2 linked regions of the Bdellovibrio bacteriovorus str. Tiberius genome follow. Each later gene encodes a partner of the first gene's protein in a complex. Links are inferred from orthologs where the notes say so. Each region holds a gene or a part of one and is shown in the gene's direction. Other genes may lie near its edges.

Region 1 (14,929 bases):
TTGCTTCCGCAACTGTGCACGAGCAGAAAAATCTGGTCGGCGCTCTTTTGCAGGCTGAAATGATTGTGGCTTCTTTGGGCTTCAAAGTTGAAGCGAGCGACATGCCATCAGTATCCGATGAATCCGAATCCATGACCGAGGCTGCTCTTTAAGCCTCGTCCAGCGGCAGGGTGAAGAGGAACGTGGTTCCCTCACCCGGCGTGCTTTCCACCTTGATATCCCCGCCCATCATCTCGATCAGATTTTTACAAATCATCAATCCCAGCCCCGAGCCGCCATAAGTGCGGGAAATCGTGACGTCTTCCTGCGAGAAGCTGCGGAAAAGCTTCGACATGTTTTCCAGACGAATGCCGCGACCGGTGTCAGACACCTTCCACGCATAATGACCTGAACCGGGCTGTCTTTGCAGACTGATGCAGACGCGGCCCTTGTCCGTGAACTTCACCGCATTACCAACCAGGTTCATCAGAATCTGGCGCAAGCGATGGGAATCCCCCATCGCAAAAGCCGGAATACTTTCATCGATGTCGAATTCAAGCTGCAGATTTTTTTCCTGGCACTTGGCTTCGAAGATTTTAAGAATGTCCGTGTGCAGTTCTTTGACGTCAAACTTGTGCCTATCAATCTGCAAAAGTCCGTTTTCAATTTTTGAAATATCCAGAACATCATTGATGATATGCAAAAGCGAATCCGAACAGCGCTGAATCGTCCGGACATAGTCCGTCTGATCCTTGTCCAGCGAAGTGTCGCGCAGAATATCGGCAAAACCGATAATGCTGTTTAATGGTGTTCGGATTTCATGGCTCATATTGCTTAAGAATGTGGATTTGATGGAGGATAACTGCAGAGCTTCTTCGCGCGCCTGCACAAGTTGGTACTTGGAATAGGCCATTTCGTAAAGTTCACCGCGAATGCGCTCAATACCGATGATCAGAATAATGTCTTCAATCAGGATCCACGCAGCATGTTCCAACCACCGCCACTGGTTGCTTTCAGCCACCCCATACAGCGAGATCGGCAGCATACACCCGCGCAGGATGTGATCCGAGATCACGATAAAGGACGCCACCCCCAAAAGCCCGACATCCTTATAAAAGGCCAGGGCGGCCAGTGAAACAAAGACATGGAAGTGGCTTTCGATCCGGCCCCCCGACAAATGGATAAACAGGATCGAAAAACACATCTGCGAGACAGCCACCACATAACGGGTCCACTTTTCCCCGGGGCAGACATAGACGCAATAGACCGCTGGCAAACTGAAAAGCCCCCCAAAGATCAGCCCCACGAAGGCGTTTTCAACCGCCCCGGAAAAGCTTCCCAGCCACGTCGAGGGGGTTAGTACAATGCCCATGACGATAACTTCAACCCATTGAATTAAAAGAAGAATTGAAAAACCGCGATCTACGCGAATGTGGATGTCCCGGGATTGCTCCAGGAAAATTCGCTGCACCTGTCGTTGTGCTTCCGGATCGCTCCGACCGCCCCTAGATTGGTTCATTTCCCACCGCTTACGTTCTAGATTAATTGGGAGATTACCCCCTTCTTATCGGCCGTTACTCAGTGCGTCTAAATATCTCTTAATCAAGTCGGCGTTTTGTAACGAAAGCGTCTCAGAAAAGAGCTCCAAAGACTGCTTGCGGTCAATGGCGCCCTGTGATATCCCGAGAGTCCAACAATAAGCACTCACAGGCATCAACTGGTCCCCCAAGTACTGAAAAAGGGGGTCTTCCGGCGAAACAAAAAAAAGCTGGCTCTACCTGCGAGGACGATTAACCAGAAAGGAAGTACTACCATGGCACAAGTGACCATGAAAGAAATGCTAGACGCTGGAGTCCACTTCGGACATCAAACACAGCGTTGGAACCCAAAGATGAAACCTTATGTATACACAGCTCGCGGCGGTATTCACATTATCGACCTGCAAAAGACTGTTGTACGCGCAAACAAAGCTGCTGAGTTCGTAAAAGAAGTCGCTGCTAACGGTGGTCGTTTGATCTTCGTTGGTACTAAAAAACAAGCGATCGAACCAATCCAAGAAGCTGCAGCAAAATGCGGTCAGTACTATGTTACTAAGCGTTGGTTGGGTGGCATGATGACGAACTTCGAAACGATCAAATCTTCTATCGATCGTCTTCGCAAAATCGACACCATGAAAGAAAAAGGCGAATTCAATTACCTTACTAAGAAAGAGCGCGCGAAGCTTGAAAAAGAATACCTTCGCCTGACTGATTTCCTGGCTGGTATCCGCGACATGAAGGAAATGCCTTCCGCTATGTTCGTAGTTGATTTGCCGAAAGAGCACATCGCAGTTGCTGAAGCAAAACGCTTGGGCATCCCGGTTGTTGCTATCGCTGATACAAACTCTGATCCAGAGTCTGTTGAATTCGCGATCCCAGGCAATGACGATGCTATCCGCTCCATCAAGTTGTTCTCCAACTTGGTAGCTGATGCTTACCTTGAAGGCGCTAAAGAGTGGGAAGGCAAACTTCGCACTATGACTGACAAGCAATCTGACGTTGCTAAAGAAGCAAAAGCAGAAGGCAAAGAAGAAGCTCCTAAAAGACGTGGTCCTGGCGCAAAAGCTGGTGCAAAAGAAGCTCCTAAAAAAGCTGCAGGCCCAGCGGTTGTTAAAGCCACTAAATCTCGCAAACTTGTTGCTGCTGGTACAGCAGAAGAAGTTGAGATCCAAGCTGAGCTTGAACAAGGCCCAGCTACTGACGAATCCGCAGAGTAATCTGCAGATCGTTCGAAAAAGGGTGGCCTAGCCACCCTTTTCTTTGTTCCTCCTACGCCTTTCGGCTACGGGGGACAGGCCCCGCGGAAGCTCAATGCGAAAGCGGGCATCCTACTTAAGGATTTTTTATACTTTTCTAAAATGTTCGCTCCAGCAGATCTGGGGTGTTAAAGTTAAGGAGTCTTCCTAATGTCTATTTCCGCTACTCTTGTTAAAGAGCTAAGAGAAAAAACTAACGCAGGTATGATGGATTGCAAAAAGGCGCTTGAGGCGACTTCTGGCGATTTCGATGCTGCTGTTGAATGGTTGCGCGTAAAAGGTCTTGGCGCTGCCGCTAAGAAAGCTGACCGTATTGCTGCTGAAGGCGCTGTCTTCGCAGAACTTCATGGCAACACTGGTGTTGTTATCGAAATCAACTCTGAGACTGACTTCGTTGCTCGCAACGACGGCTTCAAAGCTTTGGCTGCTAACGTGGTTTCCCACTTGGCTAAAACAAACCTTGAAGGTGATGTTCTGGCTCAGGCTTACGCTGCTGATTCTTCCAAAAAACTGGGTGATTTGTTCACTGAAGCAACTGCTACTATCGGTGAAAAAATCGTTCTTCGCCGTCAGGAAAAATACACTGCAACTGCAACTTCCCTTGTGCACACTTACCTGCACGGCGAAGGCAAAATCGGTGTTATGGTTGAAGCTTCCGTTTCCAAACCAGAAGCTGCTAACGCTCCTGCATTGAAAACTTTCGCTCAAGACGTTGCATTGCACATCGCTGCGATGAACCCAATGGCGATCTCTTCCGAACAAATCCCATCTGATGTTGTTTCCAAAGAGAAAGAAATCCTGACTGCAAAAAATCTTGAGTCCGGCAAAAAACCAGAAATGATCGAAAAGATCGTTGAAGGTCAAATCCGCAAGTTCCTTGCTGAAAACTGCCTTCTTGATCAACCATTCGTTAAGAACCCGGACATGAAAGTGTCTGATCTTGCGAAAGCAGTTGGCAAAGAAATCGGCGCAGACGTAACTGTAAAACGTTTCGTTCGCTTCGAACTGGGCGCTGGTATCGAAAAGAAATCCAACGACTTCGCAGCTGAAGTTGCTGCTCAGATGAAAGGACACTAGTTTGAAAGAGCCTGTTTATAAGCGAATTTTGCTGAAACTAAGTGGTGAAGCTCTTGCTGGAAAGCAAGGGACTGGTATCAACACTGCAACGATCACTCAGATCGCGCAGGACGTGGCAGCGGCTTACAAAGCAGGCGTTCAAATTGGCCTGGTAATCGGTGGTGGCAATATCTATCGTGGTGTTGCCGCCTCTGCTGAGGGCATGGATCGCGCAAGTGCTGACTATATGGGAATGCTTGCGACCTGTATCAATGCCCTGGCTCTTCAGGACGCTTTGGAAAAACAAGGCGTTCCTACCCGTGTTCAGACCGCCATCGAAATGGCTGAAATCGCTGAACCGTACATCCGTCGCAGAGCGATTCGTCATCTTGAAAAGAATCGTCTGGTGATTTTCGGTGCAGGCACCGGGAATCCATTCTTCACTACAGACACTGCAGCTTCCCTTCGCGCCATGGAGATCAATGCCCAGGTGATCATGAAGGCAACCAAAGTGGACGGGATCTACGACAAAGACCCTGCTAAACACGCTGACGCGAAAAAATTCGACAAGATCAGCTACATCGACGTGCTCAACCGCGGACTTCAGGTAATGGACTCCACGGCGATCAGCATGTGCATGGACAATAAACTTCCTATTATCACCTTTGACCTCACTGTACCGGGCAACATCCTGAGAGCCGTTCAGGGTGAAACGATCGGCACACTGGTACACTAATAAGGAGACAGCTATGGCTATCGCAGACGTTAAAAAAAATGCTCAAGCAAAAATGGAAAAGACTCTGAACTCTTTGTCTGAAGAACTTAAAAAAGTTCGTACAGGCCGTGCTCAGGTTTCTATGCTGGATAATATCCGTGTGAACTATTACGGAACTCCATCCCCTTTGTCCCAGGTGGCTTCTATTTCCACTCCGGACGCAAAATCCTTCCTGATTGCACCTTGGGAAGTGGCTATCCTTAAAGACATCGAACAAGCCATCATCAAGTCTGAACTGGGCATGGCCCCAATGAACGACGGTAAAGTGATCCGCTTGAAAGTTCCTGACCTGACTGAAGAGCGCCGTAAAGACCTGGCGAAACAAGTTAAGAAAATCGCTGAAGAAGCACGCGTGGCTGTTCGCATGGCCCGTCGTGATGCAAATGACGAAGTTAAAAAACTTCAAAAAGACAAAGCTGTCAGCGAAGACGAAGGCAAAAAAGCCGAAGCAGACATCCAAAAAGCAACTGACGATTTCATCAAAAAAGTGGATCAGGTTGCTGACGAAAAAGAAAAATCAATCCTGACTATCTAATCAGGGTTTTTCGAAGGATTCATGGATTTGCCAAAGCATATTGCCATCATTATGGACGGGAACGGTCGTTGGGCTCAGCTCAAACGCCGTCCTCGCACGTTCGGGCATATCAAAGGCACCCGTGTCGCAAAAAAGATCATCACGGCGTGTTCACGCCGTGGGATTAAAAACCTGACTCTTTACGCATTCAGCACTGAAAACTGGTTCCGTCCCGAGGCGGAAGTCAGCCTGCTGATGCTGATCCTGCGCCGATACCTGAAGCGCGAAACTGAAAATCTGGTCAAAGAAAACATCCGCTTCTCGGTGATCGGGGACCTTTCCCGCGTTCCTCTGGATGTTGCCAATGCCATCGAAAAATCCATCGAAGCCACATCTCAATGCACAGGCCTGAATCTGGTCTTTGCCTTGAGCTATGGTTCTCGCCAGGAAATCACTCAAGCGGTGCGTGAAATCGCGGAAAAAGTCGCTGCCGGGGAAATGTCCCCTGCGGAAATCGACGAATCCATGATCAATTCTGCTTTGAGCACTTTCCCGACGCCGGATCCGGATCTGATCATCCGCACCAGTGGTGAACAGCGACTTTCGAATTTCCTTCTGTGGCAGGCTGCGTACTCTGAATTCTATTTCACTGAAGTACTGTGGCCCAACTTCACCGAGTCTCACCTCGACGAAGCCCTTCAGGCTTTTGCGATGAGACAACGCCGTTATGGCAAGGTCTCATCCAATGACAACAACCATGAAAAGCTTCCTAACTAGATCTGTTTCCGCACTTATTGCCCTGGCTCTGATCATCGGACTTTATGTTTCGTTGGGACTGATGGGACTTAAGATTGCGGTGGGTCTGATTGTTGTCATCGGCAACTGGGAACTGACAGCCATTTTGTTCCAGCGTGAAAAATCCCAGCTGATTAAAACATTGTTCAGAATCGCAACCTATGCGGTATTCATTGCCTCGATCACTTCCCTGAGCCTGGGATCTATTGTTTATTCTTTGGCCGTGATTGGAATGATTATCGCCGTTCTTTTGTCTTCTCACAAAGAAGGCAATCTGGAACACATGGCTGCTGTTCAGGCGAAGTCCGCCCTGGGCCTGTTCTATATGGGTCTTTTGCCTTCGTTTGCTTTCCGTTTGCTGGATCAGGCTTACGGTCTTTACTGGTTTATCTTCCTGCTGGCCGTGGTGTTTGCGGGTGACACTTTGGCATATGTATTTGGCGTGTTGTTCGGCAAAAACAAAGTCATGCCTTCGGTGTCCCCTAAAAAAACCTGGCAGGGTTCTGTCGGTGGCATCATTGGTTCTGTCGTGGCAGGTCTGATCTGCTGGTTGTTCCTGTTCCCGGAAAACAGCGTCGGTGTCTTCCTGCTTCTTGGTGGGATCTCTGGCTTTGTGGGCCAGTTCGGAGACTTCTTCGAATCTCTGCTGAAACGTGTGGCGGATGTGAAAGATTCCGGCAAAATCATGCCAGGTCATGGTGGCGTCTTGGATCGAGTCGACGGCGTCCTATTCGCAAGTCCTGTTGTTTTGGGCGGAGTTTTGATTCTGTCTCATCTTTTGTCCTAAGAGAAACGTCGAGCCCCGCAGGAAAAATCCCTTAATTTTCTACCCCTTAATCCTTGGCTCACTCTAGAATGGACCAATGGATATTTTCTCATACTTACAATCTGGTTTGTCTGCAATTGTTCCATTTGTCATCCTGCTGGGGATCCTGATCTTCGTTCATGAGCTGGGACACTTCCTTGTCGCCCGCTGGTGCGGAGTGCGTGTCGAGGTTTTCAGTCTGGGCTTCGGCAAAAAGCTTCTGACCTATAAAAAAGGCGACACCACGTATGCCCTGTCCCTGATCCCACTGGGTGGCTACGTGAAAATGTTCGGCGAACAAAACGGCGAAGGCATTTCTGAAGAAGACAAGAAAGTCTCTTTCACGCATAAAAATGTGTGGCAGCGTATTGCCATCGTTCTGGCCGGTCCGCTGATGAACTTCTTCTTTGCGATCCTGGTGTTCTTCACTGTCGCCCTGATCGGCGAAGACGCAAAAATCCCGGTTCTGGGTGATGTGGCGAAAGACTCCCCGGCTTACACGGCGGGCTTCCGTTCTGGTGACCAGATTGTTTCTATCAATCAAAAACCGATCACGACCTGGGAAGACGTTCAGCGCACCCTTTCCTTAAAAGAAAGTCACGACCTGCACATCGATGTCGATGTTAAACGTGAAGGCACCGGTGAATCCCTGACGGTCTCTACGACCGCCAAGCCTGAACCAAATCCAAATGTTCTTTCCAGCTACGAATACATGGCCAATGTTGAGGGGATTTCCCCTTATTCTGCGGGCACGACCATTGGTGTTCTGGAAAATTCTCCGTTGCATGCTTTGGGTCTGCGTACCGGTGACACCATCACCAGCATCAATGGTGTTAAAGTCGCTTACTGGAGATCTTTGGAAGACACTTTGGCAAAATTCAGCGCCAAAGAGCCTTTGACCCTGGAAGTTATGGGCATGCGCGAAGGCGACAAGGCCGACAAAGCCATCACCGTGACCATGGCACCGATTGAATCCATCAAGGCGTTTTCACTGGCGTCTTTGGGTCTGGAAAGTTCAGAACTGTATCTGTCCCGCGTGATTGAAGGCTCTCCGGCTCAGGCCGCAGGTCTTCGTGCTGGTGATCGTCTGGTGAAAATCAACAAAATCACTTTGTCCAAATGGGAAGATGTTCTGAACAACATCAAATCCTTTGACGGCAAAAACCCGGTGGCTTTGTCCGTTCTGCGTGAAGGCAAAACCATTGATCTGGAAATCACTCCGAAAATGACCAAGCAGATGACCGCTTCGGGTGCAGAGGAAAAACGTTATACCATCGGTATTTCACCAATTCCGAACATCGCGATGCCGGAACTGATGACCCTTCGTTCTTCCAACCCGGTGGATGCTTTGATCCGCGGTACGGAAAAAACGTGGGAAGTATCAGTCATGACAGTCATGAGCTTTGTTCGTTTGTTCCAGGCCAAGATCTCTCCGAAAAATATCGGTGGTGTGATCTCTATCGGTCAGGCGGCCAGCGAGACATTCAAGATTGGTATCACTCAGTTCCTGCAGATGATGGCAATTATTTCGGTGAATCTGTTCATCCTGAATTTGCTGCCGGTGCCGGTGCTTGACGGTGGTCACCTGGTGTTCTATGTGATTGAGCTGGTCAAAGGTGCTCCGCTAAGCATGAAGAAAATGGAAATCGCCCAGCAAGTGGGTCTGGCGATTTTGATGAGTCTTATGATCTTTGCCCTGTTTAATGACTTCACCCGCTTGTTTGGTCTATGAAAATACTAGCTATGGAAACCAGCACCGCCGTCGGCGGTGTTGCCATCATCGTGGATGGGAAAATTGTCGCCGAAGAAACCACTTTGCGACAAAAAACCCATAGCGAAATCATCAGCCCCTTCACCGAAAACTGCCTGCAAAAAGCCGGATTAAAACTTGAAGACATCGACGTCTTTGCCGTGGGCCAGGGTCCGGGCAGTTTTACCGGCATCCGTGTGGCCGCCAATGCGGGGAAAACCTTTTCCTACAGCTTCAACAAACCTCTGGTTACTATCGACTCGCTGATGCTTTTGGCTGAACGCGCGCGCGGATCTGCCAAACCGGTTCTTGCCATCATCAATGCCTATAAAAACATGGTGTACACCGGTCTTTTTGATATGTCCGGCGATGAGCCGAAATATCTGAAGGGTCCCGCGGCGATTCCCGTTCGTGAACTTTCCCAGCACATCAGTCAGGACGTGCTGGTCGTTGGTGACGGGTGGGAGGCTTATCATGAGTACTTCCCCGAAGAACTTTCCAAGAAAATGCACCGCGATTCAACCCTGCCGGACTATCCGCTCGCGACCACTCTGGGTCTGATGGCGGAAGCCCGGGCAAAAAAAGGTCAAACTTTAGACTGGAAATCGTTTGTTCCTCTTTATATTCGCGCATCTGAAGCCGAAGAGACAAAAAAAGGGATTCTTATCTCACCATTGAAATAGCAAGAGGATGCAACCATGGATAAGGCTGTATTGGAATTCAAACCGACCCACGCAAATAAAGATCATGACACCAAACTATGGGTTGTCGCTTCCGGTAAAGGTGGCGTGGGTAAAACGTTTGTATCCTCTTCCCTGGGCATGACTCTTTCCAAATTGGGCCACTCTGTCGTGATCGTGGATCTGGATCTTTCCGGCTCCAACATCCACACGGTTCTGGGTTTGAATCCTTCCCACATGAACATCCGTCACTACTTTGAAGGTTCCAAAACCCTGCAAGAGCTGGTGATCCCGACTCCGTATCCGCATCTTTCTTATGTTCAGGGTTTCTGGGATTCATGGACACCGACTGATTTTTCCCACAACCAGATTCAAAACCTGATCCCGCAGCTGAAGAATCTGCGTGCTGATTACGTGATCGTTGATCTGGGGGCCGGTGCCTTGGAAGCCCACCTGGAGCTGTTCAAAGTCGCTGATGAAAAGTTCCTGATCACAACTCCGGAACCAACCAGCATCGAAAAGACTTATCGTTTTATTGAATCCTTCATGTGCTATTCCCTGCGTGAAAATTCCACGCCGGATGCTTACGGCAACATGATTTCCACTTTGCGCAATCACCGCCAAAGAACTTTGAGCAAGCCGTTTTCTTTCCGCTCGTATCTGAAGGAAGAAACCGGCATTCACTATGACTTCTTTGAGGCTCTTTCCTCAACACCAGTTCGTTTGTTGGTGAATACTTCACGCAATCAGGCCAACGATGACTTGGGTCACTCGATGAAAAGTGTCTGTAACAAGTACTACGACCTTGGTATTGATTACATCGGCGCGATCGATTACGACAATGCGGTGTGGCAGTCCGTGCGTGTGAGAGAACACGTGCTTGTCGCACAACCCTTCACTCCACTTGCAGGACAATTTTTGGCAACCTGCAAACAACTTATTGCTCCAGAGGAGCTTCGCGCCGTAGTATAATAGCTACGATGCAAGCGACGTCTAGATACAACTATTACGAAGTCCTGGAACTCACAGCCAACGCCCCTCAACATGAGGTGACGACGGCCTATGAGCGCGCTCGCTCGACTTATTCCGGGGACAATCCGGCGATCTACACTATTTTCTCTGAACAGGAAGCCCGTGAGCTTCTGGTTGTGATCGAAGAGGCCTATCAGGTCCTTGGTAACAAAATCCTTCGCAATATCTATGATCAAAGACTTTTGTCCGGCCGTTCTTCTTTGAACGATCTGACTTACGAGTCCATCCTTGAAGCCAGCAAACAGGTTTTCCCTGAAACGAAAATTGAAAAACCGGCGGTGGCTTATCAAAAGGATGAATCCTTTGAAAAAGAAATCGCGGCCCGCACGGACTGGGATGGCGCTTTCCTCAAAAAAGTTCGCGAGTACAAAAAGATCACCACTCAACGCATGAGTGAGATCACCAAAATCAATTCTTACTATGTCACAGCCATTGAAAACGTGGATCCAGGCAACCTGCCGGTGATCGTTTTCGTTCGTGGTTATGTGGTTCAAATTGCCAAAGCTTTGGGTCTGGACGAAAAAAAGGTCGCCGACTCATACATGACACACTTTAAAAACAAACTTGGAAAATAAGAACAACACGACTATTTCGGTCACTGCCACAGCAGAGATGAGTGGACTTCGCCTTGATAAAGCGATGGCGCTTATTCCGGAAATCGGCACCCGTTCACGCGCAAGCCATCTGCTTGAAGCAAATTCAGTTCTGCTGAACGGAAAACCCGCCAAAGCTTCTGTCACTATTAAAGAAAACGATCTGATTGAAATTCAACTGCCGGAACCCGAGCCGTCTGAGCTTCAGCCCTTTGATCTGAAGCTGGACGTGCTGTTTGAAGATGAGGATCTGATCGTCATCAACAAACCGGCGGGTCTTGTTGTTCACCCGGCCGCGGGACATGCCCACGACACTTTGGTGAATGCGCTGATCAGTCACACCGATGATCTGTCCATGAAGTTTGGCGAAGAACGCCCTGGCATCGTGCACCGCTTGGATAAAGAAACCAGCGGCATCATCGTCGTTGCCAAAAACGACAAAGCCCATGAATCCCTGACCGCCCAGTTCAAAGAGCGCAGCACGCACAGAATATACTATGCCGTGTGCCTGGGAACTGCGCGCACGTTGTCCGGCAGCGTTCGCAGTTTTCTGGCTCGCCACCCGGTGGATCGCAAACGTTATGCTTCCGTGTTGGGTGACGATCGTAAACCCCTGACTGATCCGAATGATGATCCGGGAATGGGCAAATGGGCGGTGACCCACTTTGAAGTGCTGCAAAGAAAAAGCGGCATGAGCTACATGAAGCTGAAACTTGAAACCGGACGGACACACCAAATTCGTGTGCACATGTCCGAAAGCGGACTGCCCATTGCCGGTGACAACCTTTATGGTGCTGACCGCAAGATCAAATCCATCGAGGCGCGCGCGACCCAGGAAGACCTTCGTGCTTTGCCAAGATTCCTGCTGCACGCAGCAGAACTGGGTTTCACTCATCCCCGCACCCAAGAGCGCATGTTCTTTACAAAGGACTGGCCTGAAGATGTTCTGGTGCTGATTAAGAAATGGGGTTTGCTGTGAACCTCGAAAAAACCCCACTGGGATATGAACTAAAAACTTCGCATATCACGGCTTTCTTCGGTGGGGCCGCAGCCACCTTGGCTGACGTCAAATCCGCCTATCCACAGTTTGATTTTGTCCGTCTGAAACAAATTCACAGCGACGCGGTCATCGAAAGCAAAGACAGTTCTTTGGACTATCAGGTGCTAGGGGATGCGCATTTTTCCCGCACCAAAAATCTTGCCTTGTGTGTGATCACCGCTGACTGTGTGCCGGTGCTTTTCTATCATCACGGCACTGATTTGATTTCTGGCGTCCACGCCGGCTGGCGCGGAGTTGCCAACAGAATTATCCCCAAGACCCTCCAGCAGCTTGTTGCCACAGGTGCTGATGCTTCAGAGCTGGATGTGATCATCGGACCACATATTCAGAAAAAAAGCTTTGAGGTCGGAAACGACGTGCGCGATCAGATCCTTTCAAGCCTGGGGCCGTTAAGCCCGGCAGAACGCGCTCAATATTTCCAGAGTCTGGAAGACGGAAAATCTTTGGTGGATTTAAATCTTGTGGTTCGCACCCAGCTTCAACAAGAGGGCATCAATCTGGACCGCTTGTTTGATCTGCATATTGATACGGTCACCAACAACGAATTTCATTCTTACCGCCGGGACAAAGAAAAGTCCGGGCGTCAGATCAGCTTTATCTGCCGGACCTCTGGATGATTCTGCCACAGGAATTTTACTTTGAAGACACGACCCTGGTGGCTCAGTCTCTTCTGGGAAAAGTTCTGAATATCCGCACTGACGACGGCATAAATCAAGCCCGCATCATCGAAACCGAAGCCTATCTGGGGATTGAAGACCCCGCCTGTCACACATTTGAAGACCGCCGCACCGAACGCACCAAATCCATGTATCTGGATGGGGGACATTCGTATGTGTATATGATCTATGGAATGTATTTCTGTCTGAATTTTGTGACCCGCACCCATGAACATCCCGAAGCGGTTTTGATTCGTGCCGTGGAACCTCTGCCAGCACAGGAAAATCTGCGAAAAAAAGACCTAAAAACCAACGGCCCCGGCAAGCTTTGCAAACACTATGACATCACCCGAAAGCATGACGGACTGAAGCTTTGGAAGAAAAGTTCTGAGCTATTTGTGACGGATGATGACTTCAAGGTTTCAAAAAAACAGATCATTCCCACCGCGCGTGTCGGTGTCGATTATGCCGGCGAAGCAGCGAAGTGGCCCTTGCGATTTTATCTGAAAGATCATCTGTTCGTCTCAAAAAAGTGATCAGATTTACTGGACCGTGGATGAATTTTTATTCTTAGGCACTAGGTCCTTGGTGCTAAACTAAAACCATCAGGAACTTCTTGCAGCAGGTTTTAGCGAATGATTCAGAAGATCGAACATGGAGAAAAGCTCAACGTCGTCACCCACGCCATCGGAGCGTTGCTGGCGCTGATTGGGTGTGCCCTGCTTCTGGGTCTTGCCGCCAGCAAACACGACACCTGGAAAATCTTCAGCTTCGGTGTGTATGCGGTCTGCACGGTCGGACTTTACTGTATTTCAACCATCTATCACGGCACCCGTGGTGAAAGAAAAAAACTGTATCGTCGTCTGGACTATATCGGCATCTATCTGAAGATCGCCGGTGGTTACACTCCGTATGCCCTGCTGGCTTTGCGCGGAACTTTGGGTTGGGTGATTCTGGGAATCGTCTGGTCTTTGGCGGTGGTGGGAATTTTCTGGGAACTTCTGAATCCGAAAAACCGCCTGCCTTCACTGCTTTTGTATTCAACCATGGCAGTCACGATCTTCCCGTTCATCAAATACCTGATGGATGCGATTCCGCCGATGGGTTTTGCGATGATCATCGCGGGCTTCATCAGCTATGGCATCGGCATGTTCTTCTTCCTGAATGACGAACGCATCAAACACGGCCACGGCGTTTGGCACGTCTGCGTGATGGGCGGAACCGCCCTTCAGTACCTGTGTCTGCTGATCTATTTCACTTAAAAAGCACCCAAAAATCAGGCCCCAGAAACGAAAAAACCCGCTGATTAGGCGGGTTTAGTTGCTTTGAACTTTTGAAGAAAAATGGTGGCTTGAGACGGAATTGAACCGCCGACACAAGGATTTTCAGTCCTCTGCTCTACCAACTGAGCTACCAAGCCACTGGAACATATGCGTTCAAAGAGACCAAAGGTTTATCCATTGGCCCCCTGCATGTCAACAGTTAAGCCTTATCAAAAGCAGTTTTAAGGTCAGCAATCAGGTCGTTCAGATCCTCTACACCCACAGAAAGGCGGATCAGGGTGTCGTCGATCCCCAAAGCCTTGCGGTTTTCAGGTGGAACGGAGGCGTGCGTCATAATCGCCGGATGCTCGATCAGGGACTCCACCCCTCCCAAACTCTCGGCCAATGAAAAGACATTCACGTTTTCCAGGAACTTACGAGCCGAATCCAGGCCCCCCTTGATGTAGAAAGTGATCATTCCCCCGAAGCCATGCATTTGTTCTTTCGCCAAAGCATGCTGAGGATGGCTTTCCAGACCCGGATAGATGACCTTGTCCACTTTTGGATGAGATTCCAAAAACTTCGCAATCGCCATGGCATTTTCCTGATGGGCCTTCATACGAAGTGGCAAAGTTTTCAAACTTCTCAGGAACATGAAGGAATCAAACGCGCCTTGAGTCGCCCCGATACCGTTGCTTAAGAATGCCATTCTTTCTGCCAGATCCGCGCGGGATACAACGACCATGCCGCCGACTGTATCACTGTGGCCGCCGATGTATTTCGTCGCTGAATGAACCACGATATCCGCACCCAGCTCCAAAGGTCTTTGGAAGTACGGGCTCATGAACGTGTTATCAACCGCAACCAGAATGCCTTTGGCTTTTGCGATGGCGGCGATCTTTTTGATATCAACCAACTTCAAAGTCGGATTGGTCGGAGTTTCCAACCATACCAGCTTGGTGTTTGGTTTTACGGCTTTTTCAAAGTTTTCAACCTTCGTCAGATCAACGAAAGAAAACTCCATGCCGTCGTGCTTAAGGATTTTGTCAAACAGACGGAAAGTGCCGCCGTACATGTCATCCATGGCAATCACATGATCGCCACCTTTTAGAAGGTGCAAAACAGTTGTCGTTGCCGCGCAACCGGAAGAAAAAGCAAAGCCATGCTTGCCACCTTCA
Region 2 (14,862 bases), 3.3 Mb from region 1 along the record:
TACGCTGGAGTATCCAGTCCCTGTGTAATAAACCTCCGCCCATACAAACGGAGGCTTTATGAACAAAGCATTACTATTGGTTTCTTCCCTTTTCCTGATGGCGGCCTGTGCGCCACAGAATTCCCCGAATCTGACCGTAGCGGATAACGCAGCTATCGTCGGTGGTGACAAGGTTGAAACCACCAGCAGCATCGGTCGCAGCACCGTGGGCATCTATGAATCCAAAATCGGTTACATCTGCTCTGGAACTTTGATTGCAAAAAATCTGGTTCTGACAGCGGCTCACTGCGTGGATCCTAACGCCAAAGACCTGGCGATCTACTTTACTTCAGAAATGAAGAAAGCCAGCAAAGAGCAAATCCGCCGCGTGACCGGTCAGGTTGTGCATGACGGTTACACGGGTGCGGTTCAAACCAAAGACACCAACGACATCGCGGTTCTGCGCTTTGAAGGCGAAGCCCCGGCGGGTTACACGGTGGCGCCAATCTTGTTTGAACAAGGTCACCTGAACAACGACGTAAAAACAATCGTTGCCGGCTATGGCTTGAACTGGACAATTGTGATGAGCAAAGGCGCGGGCACTCTGCGCACGACAAAGTTGTCTATCGACGATATTAACTTTTCCAGAACTGAAGTGATGCTGGGTCAGTCCCTGCGCAAAGGTATCTGCAGTGGTGATTCCGGTGGTCCGGCGTACCTTGAAATCAACGGCCGCCTGCATGTGTGGGGCGTGGCAAGTCGCGGGGACTCTTTGCCGGGTCTGTTGACGCCGAAGTGCATGCTGTTCTCGGTATTCACTCGCGTGGATGCTCACCAGACATTCATTCAAGATGCTGTAGCGGAACTGTCCCGCTAAGGCAAAAAAAGCAAAAGGCCCCTTCCGGGGCCTTTCTTATTTGGAGCTCTCTTTGATGAAGAGAGTCAGATAGTGGCGAACCATGTATTCCAGCTTTGCCGGCTGGTTCTGGTATGTCCAGATGACTTCGCCGAAGGCGCCCCACTTGGCCTCGATGATGTGTTCGTCCATCACGTTGGTTGCGGATTGAGAAGCTTCCGCGCCCGGAGTAGGGATGTAGTTGGTTCCGATAAAGTTAAAACGAATGCTGATCTGGCCCGGAGCTTTCAAAGAGAAGATCATCTTGAAGCCGTTACGGAAAAGCATGAAGTCAGCGTGGGTTTTTGCAATCCCGTAGATTTTGATGCGACCCAAAGCTGATGGTTTCAGTTCGTTGAAGGATGTGGATGCATCCACGAACTCAGTTTTCATAGCCAGCAGGAACTGAATCGTCTCGTTGATCAGAATTTTATCGGCGTCAAAGCCGAAACTCATGTCCACAAGACCGGACTCTTCCATCTGTTGTTCAGCTTTCACAAGTTCTTTAATCCAGCTGATTTTCTCCATGAATCCCCCCAAAATTGACAGCGCAGCATCCTCGCCGCTAGTTGTCGATATTCTCAATAATTTCGAGGGGCTGTGTCTTTGTCAAGATGGAGCGGTTTGGCTCGCCGCAATAACAGGGTCTAGAACCCCGTTATTTGCAATGCGGTCGCCAGAACACCCTCGGCACCCTTCGGCGCTTGGAAAGCGACATAGTAACCAAGGACCACATTCACCGGGATCACGTAACCCAAAGTGGTTTCCAGTTTGGCTTCGACTCCGGCGCTGTAATAAGGCTTGTTCATGCTGGTGACTTCATACACCAGGTCCACGTCGTTCACGAAACGGCCGTCGGCAGCAGCGGCATCACCCACCACCGCCGCAGAAAGGCGGCGGAAGAACAGGGCATCAGTGCCTGAACCACGGTAAAGATCCTTCAGCGGCAGGCGGTATTCGGCATTGACGGTCACCAGATTTCGGCCAAACAGTTGCCCCCGTTTGTAGCCACGCAAAATATACTGAGGCAACGGGCTGTTCGGGATAAAGACCATGGATTCGGTGGAGACACCGTAAATCGGTGACACCTTTTCCGGAGTATACACGCCATTCAGTCTTAGCATGATCGCATGGTGTTTCGGCAAGAAGCGGGAAAGATAGATTTCACCACCAGCCAGGAACTGCGAGTGGTTCAGATAACCTTCCTGCGCGATATAATTGTAAGCCCCCAAGTACGCTCCGCCCCCGGATTCAGGGGAAATCTGGGCGCCGGACTGGGAATAATTCGCGTAACTTAAATAAGCATAAGGCCCCGTGCGTTTCACTTCGGTTGTCAGGGTGGATCTTTCCAGATACTGCCAGCCCACTTGCAGGTTGGAATAAATCGAAGCCCAGTGGGTGTCAGGAAGCACGGACAGTTGTGCGCCAAAGTCTTCAATCTCGTTCGACACGGTTCCCAGATAGTAGCTGCGTTTGTAACTTAAAACTGCAAACGGCCACGGGGTTGTCTGGTTGATGTAGCTTCCCAGAATGCTGCCTTTGTTGATCCCGGTGTCCCAGGAAGCGGCAATTTCATACATGTGTTTTTTTAGTGGATCAAAGCCCGAGGTCTGCGCTTCGATTACCAGACCGGTTTCGCTGGAAGACCCTGAAATGAACGGCATCCAATACCGCGGTAGCAGATAGCCATACGGAGAATAGTCATCAAGCTCGGAAGCTTTCACGGCATTCCTGGCTTCTTCTTCAGCCTGGGGATTGCGTTCGGCTTTGGCGTAACGATCGCCCATCAAAGAACTGACCTGAGGCAGAGTGTTCGGTGTCTTTTGCCATTCATCGGGCTTGATCGCTGAAACTCGCAAACCCTGGGAGGTCATCTCGGTGGCGAAGATTTCTTTATTCAAAGGATCCATGTCTGCGGTGAACAGAGCCGTCAGCGTGTGAGAAATCGGGCGGACGTTTTTAAATTCCACGTCTGACAAATAAAGATTCGGCACGCCGTTTTTAGTCGAGGCAAAGATCACGCCTTCCCCCGTTTTTCGCGCAAAGCGGGCGTTGGGATAATCCGTCAGCACGGCTTCGGAAGTTTTGGAGGAGATGGAATAGCGGTGCAGATTTTCGCGGCCGTCTTCGCTGCGCAGTGAAAATACAATCGTGTCTTCATTCAGGAAGGTCGGATAGGACACTCGCTGCTGCATCGGTGGCGAGAAAAGCAATTCCGACGGGGGATTCTTTTCGCCAGTCAGGCGAATCAACCCCAGGTGAGTGCGGTTGCCATCCAATTTAACGAACGCCACCTGGTTGCCAGAGGGGGATACGGCGGGTTCACGACCGCGAAGCCCTTTGGTCAGAGCCTTCGCCTTTCTTTCGCCAAGCTCATACACGAACAGGTCGGAATATCTTTGGATGCGATTGGTGTAGTCGATCTTGTCGTAAATCAAACGTTTGGAATCCGGGAACCAGCTGATGCGCTGAATGCTTCCGGTGGGCGGCCCGTCTTTTTGGGTGGCCGGGATAAAGCTTTCACTAAACCGTTCAATGGTGTCGGTCATGCGCGAATCCAGGAAACTTTGACCTTCTTTTTCTTTGGTCAGGATTTTTACCGCGCGGGAATTGCCGTCATCTTCGGTGATCAGGGCCAGATGTTTGCCGTCAGGTGAAATCGCCGGGGCGCTGACTGATTGGAAATTGTTTTGCGGGGTGATCGTGGCGGTCGGTGCAACTTCGCGCAGGGTTTTTAGCTGCTCCAGGGCGCGCAGTTCGGTTTCCTTCATCATGCTGTCGTATTCAGTGCTGTAGCTGGCACCCAAATAGTCCCGCGCCGGGGTTTCAATAAAATACGGAACCCGGCCGCCCTGGCGTTCATGCAGTTCGCCGACAACTTTGGTGCCTTTGTCCGCGATCATCTGACTCCACATCAAAGAGCCAAAAAGATAAGGTCTGGCCCCTTGAGGCCAGGTGTAGATGTTTTCATTGGCTTCGGCGATATCAAAATCACGCAGGGTTTTGGCGTCGACCATCGCTCGAACGGTGGCGTCCTGATAGTGCGAACGCAGGCGGCCGTGATCGGACAGGCGGGTTTCCATTTCAACCGCCACGCCTTCCTTCCACCACTGGGGCATCAGGATGTTCGGGGCGATGATGGTTCCAAAAACCGCACGCAGGGGTTTCATGATTCCGTTGGCCGGTTCAAAAGTCAGGATGTGGGTGTATTCATGGGCCAGAAGCTCGAACGCCCAGTCGCCTGTATCAGAAAGACTTTCTTCAGGGCCGGGGAGCACGGGATAAGCCATGATGTGCGGATATGGGATTCTTGTGGCGTATCCATTTGTGACATCGGTTTTGTCGTTGATAATGACGATTGTTTTGTCAGGGCGGGAATGAAAGTAAGAGCGAAGTTCTGAATAGGCTTTCTCTAATTTTTCCGCATACAGATAGCCAAGGTCCTGCTGCTCGGCATTAAAAATAACTTCGAAGTGGGCGGTCTTGAGGGTTTTCCATTTTAACTGCGGAGGCACTTCAAGTTGTGCCTTGGCTTGGGACACTGAAAGTAAAATTGTCAGAAATAGAGACGCCAAGCTGTAAACTGCGGAGTATTTTTGCATAAATCTTTGCTAGTGGTCCGGCTGTACAGCAACGCAACATCAATTTAGGAAATCTAAGGTTTGACAATGAGCTGCTATAAATTAAAGTTTTTAGTGTTATAATAACGACTCGAAGTTCATAGGAGGACATCATGGTTCGTAAATTGGCTCTTGGTCTTGTTGCCATCGCATTCGTAGCAGGTTGTAAAGGAAAACAAACTCAGTCTGATCAGTCTATCGAGACTTTGCCTACTGGCGGTCAGTCCACAGCAATTGACTCTGCTCCATTGAGCTTCGACCCAATGGGTTCTGATTCCGGCAAGATTTCTGGTTTGGTAACTGTTCATTTCGGTTATGACAAATCCAGCCTGGATGCTTCTTCCAAAAAAGACATCGCGACTAACGTCGAGTGGATGAAAGCAAATCCTTCTGTTCGCGTACAAATCGAAGGTCACTGCGATTCTCGTGGTACTATCGAATACAACGTGGCTTTGGGTGAAAGACGTGCCAACGCGGTTAAAGCTTACATGGTATCTTTGGGTATCGGTGCTGACCGTTTGAGCACTATCAGCTACGGTAAAGAAAAACCACTTGAGACAGGCGACACTGAAGCTGCATGGGCGAAAAACCGCCGTGCTAACTTCGTACCTGCTCAGTAACATCTAAGCAGAAGGGCGCAGAGTGAACCTACAGAGACTTTTCATCGGAGTTTTGCTTTTCACGGTGATCGTCAGCTGTCAAACTGCGCCTGTTCCCCTGGATGACTATTCCTTAGCTCGAGCCGCACTGGATGCGGCTCGTTCTGTTCAAGCGGCCCGCCATTCCCCCGGATACTGGCATCAGGCGGAAGAAGCCTATCGTAAAGGCCGCATCTATTTCGAAGACCGTGATTACGGCAAAGCCAAAGAACAATTCATCCGCGCCCGCATGGCAGCTGAAAAAGCTGAGAACTCGGCTCGTCTGATTCGTCAAAAAACTGGAGATGTCCTATGAAGTTGATCATTCTTGTTGTCGCAGCCGCGACCTTGCTGACGGGCTGTTTGAAAACCCGTACCGATGTTCGTGAAAATGAACAGCGTCAGGTGATGCAGCAGCAGGTGGTCACTCTGCAAAGGACCAATGCCGATGCTTCCGGTCGTGTCGCAGATCTGGAAGAACAAATGCGCGAGTTGAACGGCCGCGTGGATGTGGTTGAAAACAAGCTGGGTTCCAGCCACTCGGGTGTGGAAAATGCTCTGAAAAATTCCCAGCAGCAGAATCAGGATCTGAATGGCAAAGTGGCCATAATGCAAGAAGCCCTCACAACCATGGAAAAACAAATCTATGCGTTGAATGCCGAAGTAAATGCCCTGCGTGCTGAAAAAGCCGCGGCTCAGGCTGAAAAGTCGGCGAAACAGGCCAAAAGGGACTCTTTAGAGGCAGCTCAGGAGTTTTTCAGCAAAAAAGACTGGAAACAGTCCATCCTGAACTTCCAAAAATACCGTGATGAAAATCCGAAAGGTCCTAAGTTTGCGGATGCGACCTATAAAATCGGGGTGTCCTTCCAGGAATTGGGCATGAAAGACGAGGCAAAAACCTTCTATGACGAGGTGGTCAGCAAGTTTCCGAAGTCAGAAGAGGCTCGTCGTGCTAAGATCCGTTTGAAGGGTTTAAAAAAGTAATACTGTGATTGAAAGAGTTCTCGCCATTGAAACCAGCTGTGATGACACCTCTGTCGCGATCGTCGATCGTACCGGCTGGGTTCACTCTGTGGTGGCGGCCTCTCAGGATCTGGATCACGAAATCTATGGCGGCATCGTCCCTGAAATTGCCGCCCGCAACCATTCCATCGCTTTAATTCCATTGATCGAAGAAGCCTTTAAGAAAGCCAATATGAATTGGTCTGACGTGCAGGGTATTGCCGTCACCAACCGTCCGGGTTTGATTGGCGCCTTGATCGTGGGTCTGGTTACGGCGAAGTCACTGTCTCAGGCCAAGCATTTGCCGTTCCTGGGTGTGAACCACCTTGAAGGACATTTACTGGCGCCGTTTTTGCGCGATGATAAATATGCTCCACCGGAAGATTTCGGTTACCCGTATGTGGGTTTGGCCATCAGCGGTGGACACACAAGTTTGTATCAAATTAAAGGACTGGGCGATTATCGTATCTTGGGTGCTACCAAGGATGATGCGGCCGGGGAGTGTTTCGATAAATTTGCAAAGATGGCAGGCCTGGGGTTCCCGGGTGGTGTGCGCGTCGATCAAATGGCCAAGGCGGGTAATCCGCAGGCGTTCGAATTCCCCCGCAGCATGATCCATGATGACACTTTCGACATGAGCTTCTCGGGGCTGAAAAGTTCCGGCCAGCGCATGCTTGAACAATTGGGACCAGAACTTGTGCAGGAACGTCTGCCGGATCTGTGTGCCTCTTTCCAGGAAGCCATCGTGGATGTCCTGATCGCAAAGCTGGATCGTGCGGCGAAAGTCTTCCGTTCCAAGCGTGTGATTCTGACTGGCGGGGTCAGTGCGAATTCGCGCCTTCGTCAGCGGGCTCAGGAATGGGCTGATAAAAAAGGTTATACTTTGGTGATTCCACCTCTGCGTTACTGCACTGATAATGCCGCGATGATTGGTTATGTCGGCGCTTTGCGCATGGCTCGTGGTGAAGTTTCTGAACTGGATCTGGGACCGTCACCTCAAGCTCTTGCATCGGATTTTAAATGAGTTATTCACGTGAACGTTTGCAGCGCGCGCAAGAGGCCATGGGCATTGCCGCGAAAAAATCTTTGGGCCAGAACTTTCTGGTCAGCGACACGGTCATCAATCGCATCATCGATCAGGTGAAAGCTTTTGCGCCGGAAGAACTGGTCGAAGTGGGCCCCGGCCCGGGCGCTTTGACGGATCTGTTATTAGAGCTGAATCTGCCAATGCAGGTGATTGAACTTGATACTGCGATCGCGGCTTACTGGCGCGAAAAAGGTCTGACGGTTATCGAAAAAGATGCGCTTCGTTTGGACTGGAAGCAGTTCTATACCGGCAAGCGCGTGGTCTTTGTCAGCAATCTGCCGTATCAGATTTCTTCCAGCATCGTGATTGAACGTTCTTTGGAAAACGAAGGTGTTGCGGCAATGGTGCTGATGTTCCAAAAGGAAGTCGCCCAGAAAATCCGCGGCACGGTGGACAGCGACCTGTACGGTCTTTTAAGTGTCTATGCACAAGCTTTCTGGAAAATTGAAACTGTGACGGATGCGGGGCCAAGAGACTTCCAGCCGCCTCCGAAGGTGGCCAGCCGGGTGCTTTCTTTCGAACGTATTGAGTCTGAGGTCAAAAACCGCAAGGCTTTCTTAACATTCGTGAAGTGCGCCTTCGCGCAAAGACGCAAGCTTTTGAAGAAAAATTTGTCTGGTCTTTTAAGTCAAAAGAAGCTAACTGAAGAGCAAATGGTCGGCTGGTTGGCCGAGCTGGGCTTTAAAGAAACGGCCCGCGCGGAAGAGCTTTCTCCGAAGCAGTTTGTGGCCCTGTATAAGCATTTTGGATTTGAGTAAATGAGCGAAAACATCCTGATTGTTCATGAGAACAAAAAAGCACGCTTTGACTACACGATCGTGGAAACCTACGAGGCGGGTCTGCAGCTTATGGGCAGCGAGGTGAAATCCCTGCGCAACAAGGATGTTCAGTTGAAGGATTCCTACATCTCTTTCAAAGGGGATGAGGCATACCTGCAAAATGCGCATATCGCGGAATACAAAGCTTCCAGTTACAACAATCATGTTCCGGAAAGACACCGCAAGCTTCTGATGCACAGAAATGAGCTGGATGAAATTTTCGATGCTTTACGTGAAAAGGGCTATTCCTGCGTGCCGCTGAAGATCTACTTCAAAAACGGCCGCGCCAAACTGCAGATCGCTTTGGTGAAGGGTAAAAAGACCCACGACAAGCGCGAGGCGATCAAGAAACGCGACGTTTCTGATCAAATTCGTTCATCTCTACGACGTTCTCGTTAAGGATAAACTCTTCTTTGATGCCCAGGCGGGCACGTTTTTCAGACAACAGGTGTTTCCACGCGGCATAGGCCTCGCGGTTCTGCGGATCGATGCTGAGCTTTTCCAAAAGCTTCAGCTCAGTCTCAGTGTTCGCTTTCAAAGCACGATAGAAATAATCATAAGTCATCGACAGATCGCGGAAGTCATCTTCTTCCGGCAGGTGATAGTCGGGGATATGCCACTGACCCAGCATCAATTGGTGCATGTGCTTTTCCATCGCAACAAGCGGCGATAGCAGATTTTTGGTCATGCGGATCACCAGGAACAGTGTAACCCCGGTCAGGAAAACAAAGCTTGCCGCCAAGAACACCTGCAACCACGTGATCTCGCGCTCCAGATGCTGAACCAGCGTCGGATGCGTGTCGTAAGCAAGACTTTTGAACAGTTCGTAATTCTGATTGATGAAGTAAAAAGCCGGAAGTAGGAACAAGATAGCGCCGCCAGCAACGGCTGTGATCATGTACCAGCAATACTTGTACTGGAAGGCTTTGTTCAATATGAAGCGGCGGGGACCCTGTCCCTGAGGCACGCGTTGAGGTTCGATCACCCTTCTTCCATACAACATATGTCCCACTTATCGGCGGGTTGTGTTTTGTGTAGAGTCCAATTATTCTCAAAAAGAAGCAAAATCACGGAGGACAGCATGAGTTTATCACCGGCTTTCGCAACTGCGGGGTCCAAGCTGCAAGATACATTGAGACCTAGGTCTCATGGGGAAAGACTAAGGTCTTTAATATACGTTCTATTTCTTACCTTGGTCGTCCTTCTTTCCGCGATCGAGTCCCGCGCTCAGAACGAAGGTCCTGAATCAACCACTCTGGTGGATGAAAATTATTCTTTGAAAGCCGACCGCGAGGCGTTTGAAGAACTACGTAAAAACATCCCGGCCAACGTAAAAAAGGACAATGATGAAAAGGCCTTCATGGATGGTCTGGTTTCAGACTTGTCCCGCACACCTTCCGAGGTTCGTGGCAAGTTCAGTTCTATCGTGAACAAGAAGCGTGATTTGTTTAATAAAGACATGACCAAGGCGCGCGAACAGTTCGGCAAGATCCAGAAAAAAGAGCGCGACGAATTCACCAAAGATCTGGCGGACAAACGCAAGGCCTTCGCCAAAACGAAATCGACCTCTGACGAACGCAAAGAGTTCTATGACGAACACGAATCCAAGCGCAAAGACTTCTACGAAAATCAGAAGGAAAAACGTGACCAGTTCGAGGCCGACATGCGCGACAAACGCAAAAACTTCGATGACTACATCCGTTCAAAGACGGACGAATTCAATCAGCTTCACCGCGATTACACCAAGCGCTTTGATGAAAACAAAAAAGCCGTGGCTGATCAGAAGAAACAAGCCGAGCTAAAAAAGAAACAGCAGCAGCAGGATCTGGATAAAGAATACGAAGCCATCCGCAAACAAGATCCAACGATCCTCGGACCTACCGGCGAATAAAAGGTGCCTGGTTGTTTTTTCTGGCTACGCAGCATCTAACGCAGGGTGGGCCTAAAAAAGAACCGGGAACCTTATTGTCTGTCGGTAAAAAGAAGTGCCAGCGAGGCACCGATGATCATCAGGCCGCTGACAACGACCCACAGGGTGATCGGCTGGCCGAAAAGAATTGCGGCGAAGGCGATTGCGTAAACGGGTTCCAGGGCGATGAAGCCGCTGCAGGTTTTGGCTGACAGGCGGCTCAGAGCAAACAGATACAACTGATGCATCAATGCGGTTGTGACCACTCCTAAAACTACCAACCACATCCAGTCAGAGCCTCGTTCCGGCGCAGGTCCCATGAATCCCAAAAAGGGCAGCATGCTGACCACGACCACAATATTTTGAACAAATGAAATGGTGATTGGTCTCATGTACAAGGTCAGGCTTTTGGCGAATACTCCGAAAAAGGCAAAGGCCAGGGCCGAAGTAAGACCGATGACGGTGCCAAACAGTTTTGCACCTTCGGCTTTCACATCCACAAGCATTCCGACGGCGATAACGATGACAGCGCCTGCGGCGATCTCAATCAGGTTGGGCCATGACTTCGCGCGGATACTTTGCAGCAGAATCGTGAACAGCGGGAAGGTCGCAAAGGTCAGAGTCGCAATGGCGATATCAGCCATTTGAACCGAAGCAAAAAAGCTGACCCAGTGATAGCTCAGGAGAACACCGGTGATCACCAAAGGCTTTAGATGATTTTTTGCCGACGTCAGATTCAGGCCGCCAACAGTGAATGCATAGAAAAACAAAGTGATAGCCGCGAACAATCCCCGTGCCCCCACAATCCAAAATGGCGAAGCATGAAGCTCTCCGAAAAGAGCGGCGGAGCCAAAGATGATTGCTGCAAGATTGATTGCGATAAGACCAGCGTTCATACCGGGCCATTGAACACTTGATGAAGCGCTGTAGACCCGAAAAAGAACCGGGAACCTTTTTTAGCGGCGGAAGACTTCTTTGTGGATTTCCAGGGTGATGGCGAAGAGTTTGTTTTCCAGGATTGCTGACAATGGAGTGAACTCGATGCCGAAGGTTTGGATGACCTTGTTGCCGTCGTCGACTTTAATGTGGCGGACTTCGCCCTGCACTTCGATGGGACTGCGTTTGCCGATCAGGAGGTGACCTGTGACCTTGTCGCCCATCTTTAATAGCGGAGCATCCAGTTTATAGACGACTCGGCAACCCTGACCGCTCAGGTCGGCCAATTGGCCGGTGATCTTCTGTGGTTTATCGTTCACCAGAATAATATTATAGAAAGCCTGATAGCCGTCAGGGATGTGCACGCGATAGTTCTGGCGACGCTGCAGGTGATACAGCTCCTGCGGAACCGGGATCAGCACCTTGCCGTTTACGACTTGCGCTTTGCTTTGGAAGTAGTACTTTTCACCACCCAAAAAGAAGTGGCCCAGATATTCTTCCTGATCTTTCATCAGTGTCGGGGATTCAAAAGTGCATTCCAAAGCCTGATGTTTGGAATTGAACAGAACGACCTTCAACTTGCAGATGGAATCTTCCGTGCCCTTGCACAGGAATTCGCCGCGGGCTTTGGCCATATCATCCCAAAGTTTTGCTTTTTCATCAGCGCGGGCTATGAGCTTGAAGGTGCTTTGATCCATACCGTGACCTCGTGCTTGTTGTGGTGCAAGTGCTGTATACGTACATTATCGAGCGCCAGAAACTTTTTCAAAGTCTCGTAGTCGGTCTTACCTTGGAATTTTATCGTGCAAACGAAGTTTGAGCAAAGTCCTGAAGCTTGCCAATTTTGAACTAACTCGAGCAATTTCTCGGGATAGCAGATGATGTCCGAGAAGAACCAATCAATGGCCCCAATGTCCTCGGGCTTTACGTTAAAGGCATTGGTCTTCATGAACTTCACGCCGGGCAATGCGGCGATATGTGGTTCCAGCGGGGCGCGGTCGATACTGACGACCTCACAACCCACGGTTTGCAGCACCCACGTCCAGCCCCCGGGGCAGCTTCCGAAGTCCACGACTCGTTGCCCTTTTTTGGGCTTGATGCCATGGACGGTGAATAGCTCCCACAGTTTCAGGTAGGCGCGAGACGGAGGATTCTTTTTGTCTTCATTGAACTGAATGTCCCCCAACGGAAATGGAGAGTTCGTCGTTGGCGAAGCCAGCAGCGTGTTTTTATCCAGCAGCATCCACGCACCCAGATTGTTTTCTGGAAGTGGATCCAGGAAGTTAATCACACGCGGGCGCAGCTTCGGCAGCTGATCCTGGATCAATTGGGCTCGGCGGTGATTTTCGATAGTGTAGGGGGCCCACAGTTTGCCTAAAGCTTTTAAAGCCTTGGCGGCCTGGGTGATGGATTCAAAAGGAATGATTTCGGCATCAAGCCAAATATTTTGGGCCCATACAGGATTCTGCAGGGGCCCATCAGTAAGTACCAGATTTCCGTGAACTGATTTTACGTATTTAAGTTCTTCCAGAAGATCAGGCAGAAATTTTTCCGGGGCAAGATAAGCGATCATGCCGCCTTAGTTGCCACAGCCGGAGTCAGAAGTCCACGGTTATCCCAAACAACCATGCAGTCTGCCCAGAACTTCTCTTTTAGTTTTACATCAGAAGGACCCATTTTCACTTTTGGGAAATCCTGTTTTTCAAAGTGTTCAGTGAACTGGGATTCGTTGCACGCGCGAACCACTTTCATCATCAGATTAAAGTGCGCTTCAGTGAACGGCTTGTTGTCCACGAGCATTTTTCTGAGACCGCCCTCTGGAGTATGCAGAAGGAAATTAAAGAGGTTCGGTACATCATATTTTTGACTCATATTGAGACTCCCTTTTTGTTGTTTACCTACCCCTTTATTATCGGAGGACCCTTGGCAGTTCTTAAACACAAAGTACGGTCCTAGGTCCAGAGCGTTTCTGTTTATTAATTTTTCAGTTTTCCCGGACTTTACCAAGATCCTGAAAACTGGACCTTAAAATGGTCCAGAACGCCTTTAGTCGCGCGACCTAACTCCGATCTAGGAGGTATGAAAACACAAAAAAGCACAACCAACATCCTGATGGCTCTTCTAGTAACAACAACCGTTTCCTCCACGACCTTCGCCATGGCGAAGAAGCCGGTGAACTCTGGCGGTGGCAGTAACGCAGGCACAACTCCTCCTGCTACGACGCCTCCGACAACAACTCCACCAACGACAACCCCTCCGGTTCGTGAACCAGCGGCGGTGACTGATTCCATCACTCCAGAAGGTTTCAACGTCTTTACCGAAGTTGCTTACCCGGTCGGTGGTGTGGTCGATACAAAATACAGTAACTACCGCGAACTTCTGCCAGTGCGTAATGCTCAGGAAGCTCATGCCACAGATAAATGTGACACAAATCTGGATACAAACGACCGTTTTGCAGATCGTATCGCTTACGCGGTTGAACTGAAAATGCAGCCAAGCAAAGCGCAGCTGGGTTATGTGGCTTCTTATTTCAACCTGAATAAAGACGTGAACACATATCTGCCAAACAGTTTGATTTCACATCCACTGTGTAACGTGACGTCCTCGACTTTGAACACGACCTTTGCGGGTAAAAATGTTCCAGGTGCAGCGACGATCAAAAAGATTAATGATTTCACAAATCTGATGAACGGCTATCGCCGTGAAGCTTTGTCCGGCAACCGCGAAGGTTACGTGAAAGCTTCCAAGTTGTGGTCCAAGTTCATGATGTGTCTGTCTTACATGGAGTCTTTGACGACAGCAGACACCGCGAAAGCTCAGAAAGTGGCGGATAAGTATGGTCCATCCGGCTATCGCCGCCCAGCAGGTGTGAACTTCTATGAAGATCCAAATCAGCCGGCGGAATCCCGCTTGAACATCGGTCTGTTCCAGTTCACTCCGGATGCTGGTGGTAATATCCAGGCTTGTATCCGTGAATGGAATCAGTTGTACCCTAAGTGCGGTATCAAAACGAATGCATCCCAGTCTGAACTGATCCGTGTATTGGGAAGCTCATTGCAAACCTTCAATGCCTTCTGTGCGGCAGCGAAAGTGACTGGCAGTTTCGCGGTTCAGGTGAATGCAACAAGTTCCAAGAACACGCACCCGTACAACGTGACTTCCAGCGGTTCTTTGAAAGCACCGGCAGAGCGTTGCGTAAGCCCGCACATGTCCGTGGGCAGATCTTACAACCACTTCGGTCCGTTCCAGAACACATCTGGTTTCACTCTGGACAACATCATCAGCTGTACAATGGCCGGTGAGTAGTAAAAATTTAAAAATTGGTAGTGTGAAAAAGAAAAAGCCCGCTGTTGTAAGCGGGCTTTTTTATTTATTCGGCAGCAGGTTTGTGGCCGATTTCTTTCATTTGTTTGATCAGTCTTTCGAAGTAGCCGTTGATCTGATCTTTTTCCTGGGATGGGAATTCACTCCAGAATTTATTGATGCGGGTTTGATACTCCGGCAGGATCTCGCCGGTTTGTTTCTTGCCCTTTTCAGTCAGCTTGATCACGTAAGAACGGCCGTCTTTTTCGTGCGTAGTTCTTTGTACGATTTCGGACTTTTCAAGGCTGTTGATCAGACCTGAAATAGTGGCTTGAGTCACACCCACCATCTGCGCCAACTCAGAAGGCATCAGACCGTCCACATATTTGTTCAGCAAAATCATCAGCGTGAAACGACCTGAGGACAAACTGTACTGCGAGAAAAATTTGTCCAGATTGATTTCAAACTCCGTGGTGATTTTGCGCAAAAGAATATGCGAGTACCAAGCCTCGGGATTTACCTGAGGATAAAGAACACCAGCCTCTTCTTGAATGGCTTCACGGGAGGGGATTTCGGTAAGGAACAGCTTTGCCATAGAACCTCCTAGAACTGTCAGCAAGCATATTTAAGCTACCTTACTATTTTAATTAGGGGGCTAATAGGTGGCAAGTAAAA

The links.
Region 2: the proteins of tsaB (region 1) and tsaD are in contact, whole or in part, in a solved structure (PDB 4WQ4), measured with the Escherichia coli proteins. The link is inferred for Bdellovibrio bacteriovorus str. Tiberius from one-to-one orthologs.

What each region holds. Positions count from the first base shown.
Region 1 is NC_019567.1:3,866,424-3,881,352, forward strand. Bases 7,300-10,298 are described here. They hold tsaB (tRNA (adenosine(37)-N6)-threonylcarbamoyltransferase complex dimerization subunit type 1 TsaB), read left to right. Parts: upstream 7,300-8,446; coding sequence 8,447-9,151; downstream 9,152-10,298. Other genes in these bases: rseP (RIP metalloprotease RseP), read left to right, coding at 7,300-8,450; BDT_RS18345 (P-loop NTPase), read left to right, coding at 9,167-10,120; BDT_RS18350 (helix-turn-helix domain-containing protein), read left to right, coding at 10,129-10,298. Outside these bases: BDT_RS18295 (NAD(P)-binding protein), read left to right, coding at 1-152; BDT_RS18300 (sensor histidine kinase), read right to left, coding at 149-1,498; rpsB (30S ribosomal protein S2), read left to right, coding at 1,808-2,734; tsf (translation elongation factor Ts), read left to right, coding at 2,924-3,850; pyrH (UMP kinase), read left to right, coding at 3,852-4,565; frr (ribosome recycling factor), read left to right, coding at 4,579-5,139; BDT_RS18325 (isoprenyl transferase), read left to right, coding at 5,161-5,895; BDT_RS18330 (phosphatidate cytidylyltransferase), read left to right, coding at 5,876-6,700; more of rseP, read left to right, coding at 6,777-7,299; more of BDT_RS18350, read left to right, coding at 10,299-10,755; BDT_RS18355 (RluA family pseudouridine synthase), read left to right, coding at 10,745-11,752; peptidoglycan editing factor PgeF, read left to right, coding at 11,749-12,450; BDT_RS18365 (DNA-3-methyladenine glycosylase), read left to right, coding at 12,447-13,025; PAQR family membrane homeostasis protein TrhA, read left to right, coding at 13,125-13,751; BDT_RS18380 (cystathionine gamma-synthase), read right to left, coding at 13,972-14,929. UniProt on the Escherichia coli protein: Required for the formation of a threonylcarbamoyl group on adenosine at position 37 (t(6)A37) in tRNAs that read codons beginning with adenine.
Region 2 is NC_019567.1:610,476-625,337, forward strand. Bases 5,208-8,139 are described here. They hold tsaD (tRNA (adenosine(37)-N6)-threonylcarbamoyltransferase complex transferase subunit TsaD), read left to right. Parts: upstream 5,208-6,120; coding sequence 6,121-7,158; downstream 7,159-8,139. Other genes in these bases: BDT_RS03015 (DUF4398 domain-containing protein), read left to right, coding at 5,208-5,448; BDT_RS03020 (tetratricopeptide repeat protein), read left to right, coding at 5,445-6,116; rsmA (16S rRNA (adenine(1518)-N(6)/adenine(1519)-N(6))-dimethyltransferase RsmA), read left to right, coding at 7,155-7,979; smpB (SsrA-binding protein SmpB), read left to right, coding at 7,980-8,139. In the rest of the region: BDT_RS02995 (S1 family peptidase), read left to right, coding at 59-856; BDT_RS03000 (hypothetical protein), read right to left, coding at 893-1,402; BDT_RS03005 (TolB family protein), read right to left, coding at 1,522-4,476; peptidoglycan-associated lipoprotein Pal, read left to right, coding at 4,608-5,114; more of BDT_RS03015, read left to right, coding at 5,137-5,207; more of smpB, read left to right, coding at 8,140-8,438; BDT_RS03040 (hypothetical protein), read right to left, coding at 8,383-9,024; BDT_RS03045 (hypothetical protein), read left to right, coding at 9,121-9,930; BDT_RS03050 (DMT family transporter), read right to left, coding at 10,002-10,844; BDT_RS03055 (flagellar brake protein), read right to left, coding at 10,905-11,582; BDT_RS03060 (SAM-dependent methyltransferase), read right to left, coding at 11,555-12,457; BDT_RS03065 (hypothetical protein), read right to left, coding at 12,454-12,756; BDT_RS03070 (hypothetical protein), read left to right, coding at 12,964-14,190; BDT_RS03075 (MarR family winged helix-turn-helix transcriptional regulator), read right to left, coding at 14,255-14,782.